3 regions of the Pseudoduganella aquatica genome follow, and region 3 is predicted to be linked to each of the others. Evidence: riboswitches for the same ligand, from Rfam matches in the RefSeq annotation. Region 3 holds a riboswitch; each other region holds the start of a gene.
What was found. A riboswitch is a leader RNA that binds a small molecule or an ion and turns the genes downstream of it on or off. The one in region 3 is predicted to bind cobalamin.
Positions count from the first base shown of each region.

Region 1: it holds a riboswitch for cobalamin, as region 3 does, so the genes downstream of both, KT882_RS02295 (cobaltochelatase subunit CobN) here and KT882_RS09375 (TonB-dependent receptor) in region 3, are expected to answer to the same signal.
Region 2: it holds a riboswitch for cobalamin, as region 3 does, so the genes downstream of both, KT882_RS30440 (TonB-dependent receptor plug domain-containing protein) here and KT882_RS09375 (TonB-dependent receptor) in region 3, are expected to answer to the same signal.

Region 1 is NZ_CP086370.1:508,654-514,168, reverse strand. Features, by position in the region: gene KT882_RS02295 (cobaltochelatase subunit CobN) at 1-3,050, opposite strand, end outside; cobalamin riboswitch at 3,118-3,335, opposite strand; gene KT882_RS02290 (hypothetical protein) at 3,549-5,063, shown strand; gene KT882_RS02285 (DCC1-like thiol-disulfide oxidoreductase family protein) at 5,035-5,442, shown strand; gene KT882_RS02280 (iron-containing alcohol dehydrogenase) at 5,452-5,515, opposite strand, start outside.
Region 2 is NZ_CP086370.1:6,811,101-6,816,615, reverse strand. Features, by position in the region: gene KT882_RS30440 (TonB-dependent receptor plug domain-containing protein) at 1-1,724, opposite strand, end outside; cobalamin riboswitch at 1,791-2,019, opposite strand; gene KT882_RS30435 (histidine phosphatase family protein) at 2,025-2,600, opposite strand; gene KT882_RS30430 (adenosylcobinamide-GDP ribazoletransferase) at 2,600-3,382, opposite strand; gene cobT (nicotinate-nucleotide--dimethylbenzimidazole phosphoribosyltransferase) at 3,395-4,420, opposite strand; rRNA gene KT882_RS30420 (16S ribosomal RNA) at 4,801-5,515, shown strand, end outside.
Region 3 is NZ_CP086370.1:2,126,909-2,132,423, forward strand. Features, by position in the region: gene KT882_RS09360 (DODA-type extradiol aromatic ring-opening family dioxygenase) at 1-269, opposite strand, end outside; gene KT882_RS09365 (hypothetical protein) at 349-1,206, opposite strand; gene KT882_RS09370 (M1 family metallopeptidase) at 1,203-3,407, opposite strand; cobalamin riboswitch at 3,469-3,722, shown strand; gene KT882_RS09375 (TonB-dependent receptor) at 3,790-5,515, shown strand, end outside.

The sequences.
Region 1 (5,515 bases), 1.6 Mb from region 3:
TCTATCAGGCGGATCAGGTTGGGATACAGGTCGCGGAACAGGCCGGAGGTGGTCACCAGCGCGTCGCGCCGAACCGCGCCCGGCTTGAGCCGCACGTCGGTGACGATGCCGCGCGCGTTCCACACCGGCTCCGCGCCCATCATGGCCAGCGCGAACGCCACCATCACGCCCTCGTCGCGCACCGCGTCGGAGGCCCACAGGATGATGCCTTCGCTGCCCTTATCCGTGCCGTTGCGCGCATTGGCCTTGTCCGCCATGCGCTCGCCCAGCTGGTAACCCAGGCGGGTGGGCAAAATGTCGCCGTCGACCGCGTGGAAATTGCGGCCGGTGGGCAGCGCTTCGGGCGAACGCAAAGGGTCGTTGCCCTTGCCGGGTTCGATGTAGTGGCCATCCAGCCCGGCCAGCAGCGCCAGCATTTCGCGGCGCGGCGAATCGGCCAGCTTCGCGGCGACGTCCGGGCCTTCGATGCCGCCCTTCTTCATCGAGTCGAGCATCAGGTCTATCGATTCCTGCTTCCACGGGCGGCCGAATATATGCAGGCCGTGCGGCATGAATTTTTCCTGCAGCTTGGTCAGGTAGTGGCCCACTTCGTGCGCCAGCAGGTCGTCATCGGCCGCGTCGAAACCGATGCCGCGCACTTCCAGAACGTCCGCCATCGACGCTTCCAATTCGGCCTTCAGGTTCAGCGCGTTGACGCGCTCGCGCATCAGCTTCGCGGCCTGCGCCTTGAGCGTTTCGGAACTGGCGGCTTCAAAGCTCTCCACCACCTGGCGCAGGGCCAGCAAGTCGTCATACAGCGGCGTGGCGGCCAGCGGCGGCGTCAAGTGGTCGACGATAACGGCCAGGCCACGGCGCTTGGCCTGCGTGCCTTCGCCCACGCCGTCCACGATGTAGGGATAGATGCCGGGCAGGTCGCCAGCGATCAGGCTGGGGTAGTCGTCGGAACTCAGGCCAACCGCTTTGCCGGGCAGGAATTCATAGGTGGAGTGGCGGCCGACGTGCACCAGCGCGTCCGCCTTGAAGCGGTCGCGCACCCAGTGGTAGAAGCCCAGGTACTGGTGCGGCGGCGTGATGCTGGTGTTCGCGTGCAGCAGTTCCTCGTCCACTTCCCATCCGCGTGGCGGCTGCGGGCCGATGAAGACATTGCCGAACACCAGGCCGGGCACCAGCAGCTTGCCGCTGTCGACCATGATTTTTCCGGGCGCAGCGCCCCAGCCTTTCAGGCCTTCGATGCCGTAGCCGGACAGGCGCTTGCTGAGCGGCGCCAGTGCGCCGCAGCCGCTCTTGCCTGCATTGCCGGCCTTGGCTGCCTTGGCTGCCTTGCCATCCTTGGCGCCAGCCAGCTCCAGGCAGGCGTGGTAGCCCTCCAGCAGTTCGGCCAGGCCTGCAATAGCCGCTTCGCGCTGCGGATGGTCCGCGCCTTCCACCAAATGCTGCAGTTCCTTGATAATGACCTCGGCCTGCTTGCGGCCCAGCGCGCGTTCGCCGTTCGCTTCGGCCTCCAGCACGTCGGCATGCAGGCGGCCCAGCAGGCCGCCGGTCATTTCGCCCTGCACGCGCGGCGGCAGCGTGGCGAACCAGCGGCCATAATCGGCCGCGCTCACGCTGTTCACGGTGCCGCTCAGTTCACGCAGGGCGGCGCGATCCTCCGGCAGGTTCACGCCGTGCGCCATGATCATGTCCAGCAGCGCCTGCGGCGATTCCGGCAGCGGGCCGGTGCTGTAGCCCGCCGCCTTCATCGCATTGAGCATGTCGAACAGCGAGGCCGGCACGTCCAGATTATCCGCGCCGATGTTCTGGCGGCCCGGCGGGTGGTTGTAATAGATCAGCGCCACGCGCTTGTCGCGGTTGGCCTTCACGCGCAGCGCCAGCCAGCGGCTCACGCGCGCGCCCAGGCGCCCGGCTTCGTCGGCCAGCACCACCGGCGGACGGTTTTCTATGCCGGTCTGCTTGTCGCGCTGCGGCTGGCCCAGGGCCGCCACCACGATGGGCTGGCCTATGCCCTGCAGCTCCGGCAGCGCCACGCGGTACTGCACCGAGTCCGGCGGCAGGCCGTCCGGCGACAAGCGCCATTGCACGGCGCTACGGTCGGACAGGCGGATGGCCTTGAAGACCGGCACATTGAGCCGCTTGAACGCTTCGGTGACCGCTTCTCGCCCTTCGGCCGCGCCCACCACAAAGTCCTGCAACACCACCAGCGCCGCCGGCTGGGCCGGTGCGACCAGCTCGGGCAGGCGCTCCAGCGCCTCGCGCGAGGCGCCGCCCCAGCGCGTGAGCACCTGCACGCAGGGCTGGCCGCGCTGTTCAATCTGCCGGCACACGGCGGCGGGAACCACGCTATCCATATTGGACAGGTCCAGCACCACCACGGTGGGCTGCGCCTTCAGGCCGAGCTGCGCAGCCTTGCCCCAGGCCTGCGCATCGGTCAGCTCGCGCTGGCCCACGCGCACGCGCAGCGTTGGTTCAGGCTGCGGGTCCGCAAGCTTCATGGCCGGATTGAGAAGATGCGCGAACAGCGCCGCCGTGTTGTCCACGCCGCCCGCCTGCCAAACCTGGCGCGCCGCCAGCCAGCGGCTCGCGGCGGGGTCGGCCTGCGCGGCTTTCAGGGCGGCGGGCGGCGGCGCTTCGGAGGACAGTTCGCGCAGCGTGTCCGGCGAAAAGGCCTGCAGGCTGGCACGCCCGTCGCGGCTCATCAGGCTCAGGCTCGCTTCGCCATTGAAGGCCAGCACGGCGGTCTGCGCGCGGAGGTTGCGCGGCAAGGCGTCCTTCAGGCGGCGCGCGGGGTCGCCGAACAAGGACACGGCCAGCACGCTGTCGGCCTGCTTGATCCAGAGGCCGGCGTCTCGTTCGCTGGCGGCCATCCACTGGGCCGGCGTGCGCAGCACGATGCGGTCGCCGGGATGGCTGGCCAGATGGCGGTGCGCGGCCTCGATGGCGGCCGGCGCGGCGCGCTCGGTGACGATGGCGAACAGATTGGCCGCAGGCGCGTGCGCACAAGCGCAGGCGCACAGCAGCGCTGCGGCTAGCCGCAGGAGTATGGAAGTGCCCAATTTGAACTTTAGCAGTGACTGCGCGCCAGGCGCGCAGGAAAACAGGAAAAACCACACCCCGGGTTTTGCACAATCTTCGTGACTGGCCGGTCTTCTGGCTGGCCTTCATCCTTCCCTGACCCTGCCTTCCCGTGCAATGCACAGTGGCGTTCGGTCAAAGTCGTCAGGCTTACAGCAGCGGGGGCTGCGCCGGACTGGCCCGCAATGAAAATCGCGCGCGTCACCGGCTTCCCGTTTCACCCTCCAGCCGACAAGCGGGAGGGCACCATTCACGTAATGCCGCGATTCTACCGTACCCGGCGTCTACATTGAACAAATTTGAGCAAGGTCATGAAACCCCTTCGTCGCGCTGGACGCGCGCGACCATGCGCATTATGGTTTTTGCACCGCATGGAAAAGGTAGGCCATGAAACCGTCCACTTGCAGCGCCATCGCCCCGCCCGGGGCGGAGATTGAACCGGCCGCAAACTGGCCCACCCTGCTGGCGGTGGCCGTGTTTTGGCCGTCCTGCTACAGGGCCACTGGCTGGCCCTGGGCCTGCTGCGCAGCTATCCTTCCGCCACGCTGCTGGCGCTCTTGGCCGTGCTGGCCTTCTGCATTGCGGCGTCCGGCATGACCTACGAAGCGGCGCCCCGGCCGCTGCGCACGCTCATGCGCGGCCTGGGCATTGCCTGCGGCCTTTACAGCATCCTGCTCTACCCTTCGGTCCCGGCGATTGCGCATGACTTCAATGGCTGGAGCCAGTTCATGCTGTCCGCCGCATGGCTAAGCGCGGGACTGGCGGCGCTGCTGGCCATGCAACGCCCGGCCTGGCTGCTGTACTGCGGCTTCTACGTCTACTGGATCAAGCATGCGGCGGGCTATATCACCGGCTTTCCCTACGAGACGCTGCTCGACGTCTATCCGCTGATACAGCTGCCGGCCTACCTGGCCGTATCGCTGCTTGCGCTGGAGCTGGTCAAGCGCGCATGGCCTGCGTGCCGCAAGCACCTGGCTGGCGCGGCGCCCTACTGGACCGTGCTGTTCATCGCCATCGCCATGCAGGCCGCGAACTATTTCTATTCCTCGCTGGCCAAGGGCAACCTGGATGGCGGTGTGCTGGACTGGGTGCTGAACAACGAAAACCGCAACATCTATCACATCGCGCTGCATAACAAGCAGCTGCTATGGGGCGACTGGACGGCGCTTACCGGTGCGGTGTCCAGCCTGCTGCAGCTGGTGGGGCGGCCGTTCGCGGTGGGCGTTTTCCTGATCCAGCTGTCGGCCATACTGGTGTTCTCCAACCGGCGCCTGCTGCTGCTGCAGTTCGCCTTGTTCGACCTGATGCATCTCGGGATTTTTGTCCTGGTCGGCGCGAATTTCTGGACCTGGTTCATGGTGAACCTGTCCATCATCGCTGCGGCGTCGCAGCTGCCGCGCAGCGCGTTCAACTGGCGCACGGGCGCCGCGGGCGCGCTCGCCATTGCGCTGTCGCCGCTGTTCGCGCATGTCGCCAGGCTGGGCTGGTATGACAGCCTGGCCGTCAACGAAGTGTATTTTGAAGTGATGCAGAAGGACGGCGGCACAGCGCGGGTGCCGTCGACCGCGTTCGGCTTTTATTCCTATCCGATAGCGCACATGAGCTTTGGCCTGCCGCCGGGGAACTACCTGCCCACGGCCACCAACGGCGGCACCTTGTCCTCCGCCGTGTTGCGCCAGTCCTACCGCTGCGATTTCAGCAGTTCGGCGCCCGCTGCAGGCGCGGCCTGGAACGGCGCGGCGCTGTCGGCCTTTATCCGGGGCTTTCACCGCCAGGTGCTCGGCAAGACGGGGCCGGACGGGCGCTGGTCGAACCAGCTCTACCCCCATCATTTCTGGAGCGCGCCGTCGGTGGAGCATGCATTTGCGGGCGTCGACATGCGCAGCGTGGACGCGTATCGGCTGGTGGTAGAGTCGGTATGTCTCGACCCGGACAGCGGCGCCCTGAAGCGAAAGGTCTATCACAATGAATATCGTATCGGCCTTGCAGGCTGAGTATCCCGGCGGCCTGGTGATTGTGTACGACGGCGAGTGCCCGTTCTGTGCCAGCTATGTGCAGGTGCTCAAGCTGCGCGAGTCCGCCGGTCCGGTGCACCTGGTCGATGCGCGCGCCCGGCCTGTACTCGCCGGCATGCTGCGGGAAAGCGGCTATGACCTGAACCAGGGCATGGCCGCGCTGTACGGAGGACGCATCTACTACGGCGCCGAGTGCGTGCATATGCTTGCGCTGCTGAGCACCGAGTCCGGCGCGTTCAACCGCATCAACAGCGCCGTGTTCCGCTCGCGCGCCCTGTCCCGCGTGCTGTACCCGGTGCTGCGCTGCGGACGCAACTTCACGCTCAGGCTGATGGGACGCAAGAAGCTGCCGGAATAGACCTCTTTGCTACAGGCCCGCTTCGAGTATGCGGCGGCTCGTCTCCAGCGTCACGTCCTGGCGTTCGCCCAGG
Region 2 (5,515 bases), 2.2 Mb from region 3:
AGGCTGTAGCCGCCCAGGCGGCGGGCGTTGGCCGCGTCGTCGAAGCGGTTGCCGGACACTTGCAGCTCGGCGCCGGCGGCCACTGCACCGCTGGCGTATTCTACGCTGGCGTTGCCGTGTTTTTTCGCGCGGCGCGCCAGCGATTTGCCGGTGGTCTCGTCTTTCGGGTCCTGCCAGTCGGCGTTGCCTGCCACGGTGAACGCGCCCAGGCGGCGGCTTGCGCTCAGCGACACGCCTTCCAGCATGGCGTGGTTGACGTTGTAGGCGCAGCTGCCCTTGCGTGCCGGGTCCGGGCATGGCGTGGTGGTCACCAGCATGTCGGTCAGCTTGTTGCGGTAGATGCTGGCGCCGAACTCGGTCACGCCGTCGTCGTAATGCAGGCCCGCTTCGGCGTTGCGGCCTTGTTCCGGCTTGTTGTTCTCGTAGCCGAAGCCCGGGTAGTAAAGCTCATTGAAGGTCGGCGCGCGGAAGCTGGTGGCGTAGCTGGCGCTGGCGCGCAGCGCGTTGCTGAAGCGATAGCCGTAGCCGGCCGAGCCGGTGGTCTTGGTGCCGTACTGCGAGCTGTCGTCCGCGCGCAGGCCGAACGTGGCCAGGTGCGCGCCGCGCTTCAGGCTGTAGGCGCCGGCGTAGGAATCGGTCTTGCGGACCTTGCCCAGCGCAGGCGTGGTACCGGACACCACCTCTTCTTCGCGGTGGCCGAACAGCACTTGCAGGGTGTCTTCGCCGATGCGGATGTCATTCTGCCAGGTGGCGTCGGTCTGCTTGCTTTCGATGCGGCTGTAGGCGCTGGCCACGCCGGTGTCGGAGACCGAGGTGTCTTCTGCCTTGGCCACTTGCACGGTGCTGTGCCAGTTGGCTGCCAGCTGGTTCTTGCTGAACACGCCGATGTTGGACAGCTTGGTCTGGCTGCGCGTGTCGTAGCGGCTGGCGCCGCTGTCGAACTGGCCGTCGGTGCGGCTGTTCAGGAAAACCAGGCCCAGGTCATGGCCCTTGGCGACCTGGAAGCCGAACTGGCCGGAGGTGCTTACGCGGTCGTAGCCATCGTCGTCGGCGTTGTAGCTGGTGCTGCCAGGCTTGGTGGCGGAGAAGCCGTCCGATTTTTCCTTGCCGGCGCTGAGCGCGTAGCTGAAGCTGTTGTCGCCTGCGGTGGCGCCGAAGATGCTGGCGTCAAATTTGCGCGTCTTGTCGCTGCCGGCGCCGAGCGAGGCCGACACGGTCTGCGGGCCTGCGCCCTTTTTCGTGAAGATCTGTATGACGCCGCCTATGGCGTCGGCGCCATACAGGGAGCTCATGGGGCCGTAGACGATTTCAACGCGGTCGATCGCCTGCAGCGGAATGCCGGACCAGCTGGCCGTGCCGGACGACAGGGAGCCGATGCGCACGCCGTCCACCAGCACCACGGTCTGGTTGGCGTTGGCGCCGCGCAGGAACACGCTGGAATTGGTGCCGGGGCCGCCGTTGCGGGAGATCTCGATGCCGCGCTGGCGCTGCAGCAGGTCGGTGATGGAGCCGGCGCCGGAGCGCGCGATTTCTTCCGCGCCCAGGGTGACGATGTCGCTCAGCACGTCGCGCTGCAGCTGCGGCGAGCGGGTGGCGGTGACGATCACGCTGTCTGGGGTGATGGTCTGGGCGTGGGCAGGCGCGGCAACAGTCATCGAGGCGGCCATAGGAATAGCCAGCGCAAGCGACGTGGCGGCCGCATGCCGGATTACAGGAGAGCTCATATTATTTCTTTGTATAGTATGCAACCAGCCTACTTCCCCGTGGGCTGGATTGAACAGATGCGCGCAGCGCATCCACCTGCTTTGGCCGGTATCCGGGCTCGCAAGTTGAACTGTCTCACCTTCCCATGCAAAGCACAGTGGTCTTAAGGAGGCAGCTTGTCGCTGTGGGCGACACTTGTTTACCGTTGCGGGGGCAGCACACGTTGGCCGTTTTCCTTGTGGGGAGCGGCGTCGTGTTTCCCGTTTAACTGCGCGCATGGACATGCGCGCGGGCACCAAAACGCCGCCATTATATCGGCTTCAGGCGACAGCTTCCAAAATGACAGTTTCGCCGTAAGCGATTTTGTGCGGCGCGGCGGCGGCCCGCAGCGCGATTTCGTCGAGAGGGAGGCCGGCTTTCAGGCCCGCTTCAAGCGCCATCAGCACGCGGATGGTGCCGGCATGGCAGATGATGGCGGATTGCGGATGCTGGTCCTCGTGCTGGCGCTGGTCCAGCAGCTCCGCCCTGAACGCCGCCACGCGCGCCGCCACTTGCAGCACGTTTTCCCCGCCACCGGGACGGTAGTTCGCGAGGTCCGCCGCCCAGGCATCCACCTCGGCGCGCGGAATATCGTCCCAGCTGCGCAGCTCCCAGGCGCCGAAATCCATTTCGGCCAGGCGCGCGTCCAGCGTATGGGCGCCAAGGCGGCCTGCCAGCACAGCGCAGCGCTGCAAAGGACTGGCGTAGACAGGCGTCCCGGGAGGAATGCTGGCGCTGGCCAGCAGCGCGGTGTGCACGCGCACGATATCGTCCGGCGCTGCTGGCAGGTCGCTGCTGCCGTAGCAAACGCCCGGCGCCACCAGCGGTTGCGGATGGCGTACCAGGATCAGGCGCATCAAGCTTGCCATCCGCCGTGGCCCAGCCCGGCCAGCACGCAGAGATAGATCAGCACTTCGGCAAGTTGCTGCACCGCGCCCAGGCAGTCGCCCGTATAGCCGCCGATGCGGCGCTTGAATTTGCGGCCCAGCCAGACGGCGGCGGCCAGCGCCGCCAGCGTTGCCGCGCCTATGGAAAGCCAGGGCAGCCATCCCATCCAGCCGATGAGCGCCGCAGGCAGCGCGGCGCAGGCGCACGCAATGCTGAATTCCGCACCGCTCATTTCCTGCGCCATGGGCTTGGCCTTGCCCTCGGCGCGCGCGTATTCCATGCGCCAGATCAGCGAGGTGGCGGCTAGCCGGGAAAGCGGATGCGCAAGGAACAGCGCGGCCACCGCCACGGCGGGCGGCAGCATGGCCAGCGCCGTGCACTTCACCGCCAGCAGGCAGATGGTGCCGATGGCGCCATAAGCGCCTATGCGCGAGTCCTTCATGATCTCAAGCACGCGCTCGGGCGTCATGCCGCCGCCAAAGCCGTCGCACATATCGGCAAAGCCGTCTTCATGGAAGGCGCCGGTGGCGTAGATGCCGGCCGCCGTCGCCAGCAGCACCGCCACCGGAGCGGGAAAGACCCAAGCCGCCGCCGCATACACCGCCGCAGCGATGGCCGCCACCACCAGCCCCACGAGCGGGAAGTAGCGCGACGCATGGTGCAGCCAGGATGGCTCAAAGCCCACCCAGCGCGGAATGGGCAGGCGCGTGAAGAACTGCAGCGCGATAAAGAACAGGCGGAGCTGATGCATGGCGGCGCGGATTTACTCTGACTTCTCGCTGACCTGAGCCGACTCAAAGGTCGCCATCTGGTTCACGAAATTCACCGCCGCATGCAGCAGCGGCAGGGCCAGCGCGCTGCCGGTGCCTTCGCCCAGGCGCAGGCCCAGGTTCAGCAGCGGACGCGCGCCCAGGTTCTCCAGCATCAGCTTATGGCCGCTTTCGTCGGAGCAGTGCGCGAACACGCAGTAGTCGAGAATCGCAGGCTGCAGGCGCGCCGCAACCAGCAGCGCGCTGGTGACGATAAAGCCGTCGATCAGCAGTACCTTGCGCAGCTCGGCCGCCTTCAGCATGGCGCCCGCCATCATGGCGATCTCGAATCCCCCAAACGCCGCCAGCGCTTCCAGCGGCGCGGTGGTGCCGGCATGTTTTTCGGCCGCCGCTTCGATAACGCGCTGCTTGTGCAGTACGCCGCCGGCGGACAAGCCCGTGCCCGCGCCCACGCATTGCGCCGCAGGGATGCCGGTCAGCCTGTGCATCAGCGCGGCGGCGGCAGTGGTGTTCCCTATGCCCATCTCCCCGAAGCCCAGCACATTGCCCGGCAGGCCCGCAGCGAGCGCTTTGCCGTGCTCCAGCGCGATGGCGCATTGCTCCGCCGTCATGGCCGGCTCCTGCGCAAAGTTGCGCGTGCCGTGCGCCACCTTGCGGTCGTGCAGGCCGCCGCGCGGGCCGAAGTCATGGTTCACGCCCGCGTCCACCACGTGCAGCGCGCAGCCCATCTGTTTTGCAAACACATTGATCGCCGCGCCCTCGGCCAGGAAGTTCTCCACCATCTGCCAGGTCACGTCCTGCGGATAGGCGGACACGCCTTCCGCCACCACGCCGTGATCGCCCGCGAAAACCAGGATGGCAGGTTCTACTATAGAGAGTGCCGTCGTGCCCTGGATCAGGCCGATTTGTTTGGCCAGCGTCTCCAGCACGCCCAGGCTGCCGAGCGGCTTGGTCTTGTTGTTGACAGCGCGCTCCAGCGCGGCGGACAGGTCGGGATTGGCGGTAGGGGAGATGGTCATATATTGCTGAGAGAAGGAAACGAGATGCGATGGTACAGCTTGGCCTTGCGGAACGCGAGTAGCTTTGCTATAGTTCTGTCCCCGCGCTGCTGAACATACGCAGCGTAGGAAAGTAGGAAAATGAGGGGTTGACGGTTTAAACGAAACGCCTCATAATCTTGCCTCTCTGCTGCTGAACAAAACGCTTCAGCAAGTAACGCAGAATTCTTTAAAAATTAACAGTCGATAAGTGTGGGCGTTTGATGATGATGCCGGAGGCGCAAGCCTCTTAGCTCAAATTATTAAACGCTCAACGAAAAAATTAAACGTGACCTTCGAGAGAAGGAATCGTCAGTTATTTTGAAGGGCGACCACGTCGGCAACGACGTTAAACAGAGATTGAACTGAAGAGTTTGATCCTGGCTCAGATTGAACGCTGGCGGCATGCTTTACACATGCAAGTCGAACGGTAACAGGGAGCTTGCTCCGCTGACGAGTGGCGAACGGGTGAGTAATATATCGGAACGTACCCAAGAGTGGGGGATAACGTAGCGAAAGTTACGCTAATACCGCATACGATCTAAGGATGAAAGCAGGGGACCGCAAGGCCTTGTGCTCCTGGAGCGGCCGATATCTGATTAGCTAGTTGGTAGGGTAAAGGCCTACCAAGGCATCGATCAGTAGCTGGTCTGAGAGGACGACCAGCCACACTGGAACTGAGACACGGTCCAGACTCCTACGGGAGGCAGCAGTGGGGAATTTTGGACAATGGGCGCAAGCCTGATCCAGCAATGCCGCGTGAGTGAAGAAGGCCTTCGGGTTGTAAAGCTCTTTTGTCAGGGAAGAAACGGTTTCGGCTAATATCCGGAGCTAATGACGGTACCTGAAGAATAAGCACCGGCTAACTACGTGCCAGCAGCCGCGGTAATACGTAGGGTGCAAGCGTTAATCGGAATTACTGGGCGTAAAGCGTGCGCAGGCGGTTTTGTAAGTCTGTCGTGAAATCCCCGGGCTCAACCTGGGAATGGCGATGGAGACTGCAAGGCTAGAATCTGGCAGAGGGGGGTAGAATTCCACGTGTAGCAGTGAAATGCGTAGAGATGTGGAGGAACACCG
Region 3 (5,515 bases):
CTGTACTGGATGTCGTAGGTGTAGTCGGGGAAGCCGCCGTAGTCGTAAATCATGGGCGGCTTGGGGCTGGCCGAAATGCGCAGCTCGCTCGCCTCCCAGTGCGCCGTCACCACCAGCACGGCCTTGGGCTTGGCGCTGCCAAGCTGGCGCGGGATGTCTTCCAGCGACGCTTTCAGCGCGTCGTAGCGGTTGCCGTAGTGGGCGAGCATCCACGGCCATGGGCCGCCGCCGTGGGACAGGAAGTAGGTGGGGAGTGCAGTGCTGGACATGGAGTGCTCCTGGTTTTCGATGCACTTACTATAGTCCCGCACTCCTTGTTCATCAATCGTGTTTTTATGGATGGATCGTTCAGGATTTGTTAATAATCCCGATGAGCGCGAACAGCCGCGCGCTGCGCATCCAGGCCAGGATGACGGCGATGGCCTGGGTCAGCAGCAGGGCCGCCAGCAGGCCGATGGTACCGGCGGTGGGCAGGTGGACGCGGCCCAGGCCCAGCACGGCGGCCACGGCCAGCCCCAGCAGGCTGATCGCCGCGTAGCTGCCCAGCGTGGCGCCGGGACTGCGCGCGAGCAGGCGCAGGCCGTGCCACCAGGCGGCGACGGCCGAGCGGCGGCGCCGGTCGGACGCCAGCACGGCGCGGCCGGCGTCCAGCGTGGCCAGCGCCAGCGCGATCAGCAGTGCGGTGAGGATGCCGGCGGCGCCGCGCAGGTATTGGCCTTCGCTCGGGGTGATGGCGTTGTCTGCGCCGCTGCCGGCCAGGCTTTGCAGCCCGCTGGCGATGCCGATGGCGGCGCCCAGCGGCACCAAGGCCCACAGCATCATCCGGAACATGCGCGGGTATTCGGCGACCGCGCCTGCAAACATGTGGCGCAGGGCCGGCTTGCCGTCGTAGCGGGCGGCGGTGGCGACCGCGCCGGTGAGCAGCGGCGACAGCAGCAGCGTGAGCACCAGCGCGGTGCCTGCGCCCAGCTGGATCGCGGCCGGATTGCGCGTCATCTCGCCCATCAGGTCGGCGATATTGGACAGGTCCAGCCGCTGCGCCAGTTCGGCCGCGTGCACGGAGTGGTTGAAGGCGGCGCCGAACTGCATCCAGAACGGCAGCGCAAGCGCCAGCGTGGGCAGCAGCAGGGCGATGGTCCACAGCGCCAGCAGGCGCCATTGCAGGGCTGCGCGGGCGGCGCGCACGCAGGTGTCGGTCAGTTTCATATGGTTGCAATCAGTGTCAGGATGGCTTGCGCGAGCGCGGCCAGGTCGAAGGTCCAGCGGCGCGCGGCGCTGCCGTCGGCCTTGACGGTGCGGCTGTCGTCGAGTTTATTGGTGTCGAGCAGGTGCTTGCGCTCGGGGTCGAGTTCGGCCGACACGGCTTTCACCGGCTTCTGCCACACGAATCGCTCCCAGCGTTCGCCGTTCTGCGGGTCCCATTTGACGGTTTCGCTGCTGCCGTCGGCAAAGCGCACCAGCAGCGTTTGCGGTACGGCCTCGCCGCGCCGGCGCACCACCACTTCGGTGCGGTAGGGGTAGGGGCCTGCGCCGTGCTTGGCGTCGGGATGGGCTTTCTCCCATTTTTCGCGCGCATCGTCGATCTGCTTGTCCACCTGGTCCTGCGTCAGCTCCACGCGCTTGCCGTTGACGATGCCGCTGCCCGGCTGCGGCAGCACTTCTTCGCTGCTGATGGACTGCACGCGGTCGTCCACCTTGCCGGTGCGGTAGACCTGCTGCGCGAACACGCGCTCCACCAGCGCGCGCTGGCCGCTGGCCTGGGCCAGCGTTTCGCGCAGGTCGGCGGTGCTGGGGTGGCGGAAGCGCCAGCGCTGGTAGTATTCCTTGAAGGCCTGCTCGGTGGCCTGCTTGCCCAGCTGCGCTTCCAGGTCGTGGAAGATGGTGGCGCTGCGGTTGTAGGCCGGGCCTATGCCTTGCAGGCGCGTGTACGCGTTCTGGCCGGCGGGGTCGGCCGGGTTCTCGCGCACCGCGCCGCCCAGTTCAAAGTGGAAGCCGTCAAAGCCGGGCGACACGCCGATGGCGCGCAGCCAGCGCGGCGCCGGATGCAGCAGCTGCCCGCGTTCGCGCGCCATGCGCATATTCCAGTATTCGTTCAGGCCTTCGTCCAGCATCGGTTCCTCGAATTCATTGGAGGCGAGGATGCCGTAGAAGTAGCCGTGTCCGAATTCGTGGATGTTGACCAGGTCCAGCTCGAATTCCTGGCGCGATTTCGGATCCACCGTGGCGTAGCTGTCGGCGGTGTAGAAGGTCGGATACTCCATGCCCGCCGCCTCGCTTGCGTTATGCGGAGGCAGCACCACGGTCAGCGTCTTGTAGGGATAGGGGCCCAGCGTTTTGGAGTAGTAGGTGAGCGCGTCCTGCGCGGCTTTCAGCGATGGCGCGGCGCTGGCCGCGAACTCCGGCATGTAGAGCACCTTGATGCTGACCGGCGGACTGCCCGCGCCGCTCCAGCTGCCCATCAGCGGCGCTGCGTAGCGCTTGTCCGCTGTCCAGGCGAAATCGTGCACGTCGCCCTGGACGTAGTGGTGCGTGAGCATGCCGTTCTTTTCCACCGGCGCGCCTTGCAGCTCGCCGGTGGCGCCCACCGTGTAGTCCTTGGGCACGGTGAGTTTGACGTCGTAGCTGCCGAAGTCCGCGTAGAACTCTGACTCGGCGTGGTATTCGTGCACATTCCAGCGCGGCCTGGTGGCGCCGCGTTCTCCCGCCAGTTCCAGCACGCCTATCTTGGGGAACCATTGCGCCACCAGGTGGAAGCTGCCGAAGTACCCGCTGCGCGCGAGCAGCCGTGGCAGCTGGCTGTGGAAGTCGATATCGAGCGTGGTGGAGGCGCCGGCCTGCACCGGCTGCGGCAGGTCCAGCCGCACCACGGTGCGGTCGCTGGCCGGGCCGCCGTCCGGCTGCACGAAGGACTGTTCCACCTTGGCGCCGCCTTGCGTCACGCTGCGCAGGTTGATGTGGCCCCATTCGCCTTCTCTGGGATCGCGGCTGAACATGCCGCCGCCGCTGGCGCGGTGCTCGGTGAAGAAGGTGGTGCCCGCATGCTCGAAGGCGTTCAGGTAGAGGTGCAGGTAGACCGTACGCACCGGATGCGCGCTGCGGTTGCGCCAGGTGAGCTGCTGCTTGCCGTCCACGGTGTGCTTGTCCGGGTCCAGCGTGGCGGCTATCTTGTAGTCCACCACGCGGTCGGACAGGGTGGGTTCGCTGCCGGTGCGCGGGCCGCCCCAGGCGTCCGGCGCGCTGGGCGCGGCCACGGCGCCTGCCTGCGCGGGGGCGAAGGGGATGCCGGTGTCCGTGTACGGCTCGGGGATGGCGATGACCTGGACTTGCGCCAGCGCCAGCACGGCCAGCGTGGCGGCGGCGAGGGCGGCAAGGACGATGGCTGGCTTGCGGTAGGAGTGTGCGTTCATGGCGCCACTATAACGAAGCACGTAATTATTTGCCAACAAAATCATCCATACGGGGCCGGGAGTATAATGGCGGCGTTTTGGTGCCCGCGTCCATGCCCTTGGACGCAGTTAAACGGGAAACACAAGGCAGCCGGCGCTTTTTGGCAGCGCGGCGGCCAAGGTGTGCTGCCCCCGCAACGGTACGCAAGCGCCGCGCTTCTGCAATGCATGCGCGGCAGGCTGGATCGACAACCACTGCGCAGGCCAGTCCCGCGCCGGAAGGTGATCCCGTCCCGTCTTGCCAGCCCGGATACCGGCCAAACAGGTGAAAGCGCCGAAAGCCTTTCGTTGAATCCGGCCTGCGGGGACGCAGGCGGATGCTCACTACGCATAAAAGTACAACATGACCTTCTCGAATTCTAGCCGCGCGCCGGCTTCGTCGCCGCTGGCGCTTGCCGTGGCGCTGTGCTTCTCCGCCGCTATCGTTTCTTCCTCCGCCATGGCGCAAACCCAGATCGCGGGCGATGCCCTGGCCGCCGTTGTGGTGACCGGCGCGCGCTTCGACAGCGATCCGTCGCTGCTGCCCATCGGCGCCACCGTCATCAGCGCGGCCGAGATCCGCCGCGCCGGCGTGAGCGACGTGAACCAGGCCATCCGCAAGATCGGCGGCGTGCTGGGCCACCAGAGCCTGGACGGCAGCCCGGACTTCGCGCTGGACCTGCGCGGCTTCGGCACCAACAGCAGCCAGAACATGGTGGTGCTGCTGGACGGCGTGCGGCTGTCCGAGAACGAACTGAGCTCGGCCATCCTGTCGACCATCCCGGTTGATTCGGTTGAACGCATCGAGATCACGCGCGGCGGCAGCAGCGTGCTGTTCGGCGACGGCGCCACCGGCGGCGTGATCCAGATCATCACCAAGCGCCCCGGTGCGCGCAATGCCGGCACGCACGGCAGCGTGTACGCCGAAGTGGGCCAGTTCGGCCTGCGCGAAGGCCGCGCGGCGCTGACCCACAGCACCGGCGACTGGGCCTTCGACCTGTCCGGCGGCGCGCTGGACACCGACAACTACCGCGACAACAACGCCTTCAAATCGCGCAGCGTGAACGCCGGCTCGCAAGTGGGCTTTACCGACGGCCGCGCCGGCGTGCGCCTGTCGAGCACCCGCCAGGACTCGCGCTTCGCCGGATCGCTGAGCCAGGCCCAGTTCGACGCCAACCCGCGCCAGGCCGCCACGCCGAAGGACTTCGGCGCCCTCGATAGCGACCGCTTCACCGCCTTCGTCGAAGCCAAGCGCGCGGGCTACGACCTGGCCGCCGAGCTGTCGCACCGCCGCAAGGAGCTGGAAGCGACCTACTTCCACGGCACCACGTCCTCCGTGCTGGACTACGAAAGCAAGCAGACCCAGTTCTCGCCGCGCGTGCGCAAGCTGGGCCAGTTCGGCGGCGTGCTGAACGAAGCGGTGGCGGGCGTGGACTTCATCGACTGGACCCGCGAGCAGAAGGGCTCCAGCCCGAGCAAGGCCACGCAGAAATCCAAGGCGCTGTACCTGCGCGACGAAGTCAAGTGGGACGCTTTCCGCCTGGCCGCAGGCGTGCGCCGCGAGCTGTTCGAGAAGACCAACGCCGATCCGTCGCCTTGGTCGGTTGCCAACTACGACGTGACCCAGGGCGTGAACGCCTGGGACGTGCAGGGCAGCTACGCGCTGTCGTCGAAAGCCACGCTGCACGCGAAGGCCGGCCACAGCTACCGCGTGGCCAATGCCGATGAAAACGGCTACACCCTGGTGCCCAACACCGTGCTGCAGCCGCAGACCTCGCATGACCTGGAACTGGGCACCAGCTACACCGACGGCGGCGCCAAGCTGTCGGCGCGCGTGTTCCGCCACGAGCTGCGCAACGAGATCTACTACGATCCGACCGCCGGCGCGTTCGGCTTTGGCGCCAACACCAACCTGGCGCCGACCAAGCGCCAGGGCTTCGAGCTGGACGCGAGCGCCGAGCTGGCGCGCGACTGGACGCTGAGCGGCCACTACCAGCGCGTGAAAGCCACCTTCACCGAAGGCGCCATCGCCGGACGTGAAATGGTGCTGGTGCCGAAGAACGTGCTGAGCGCGCGCCTGACCTGGACCC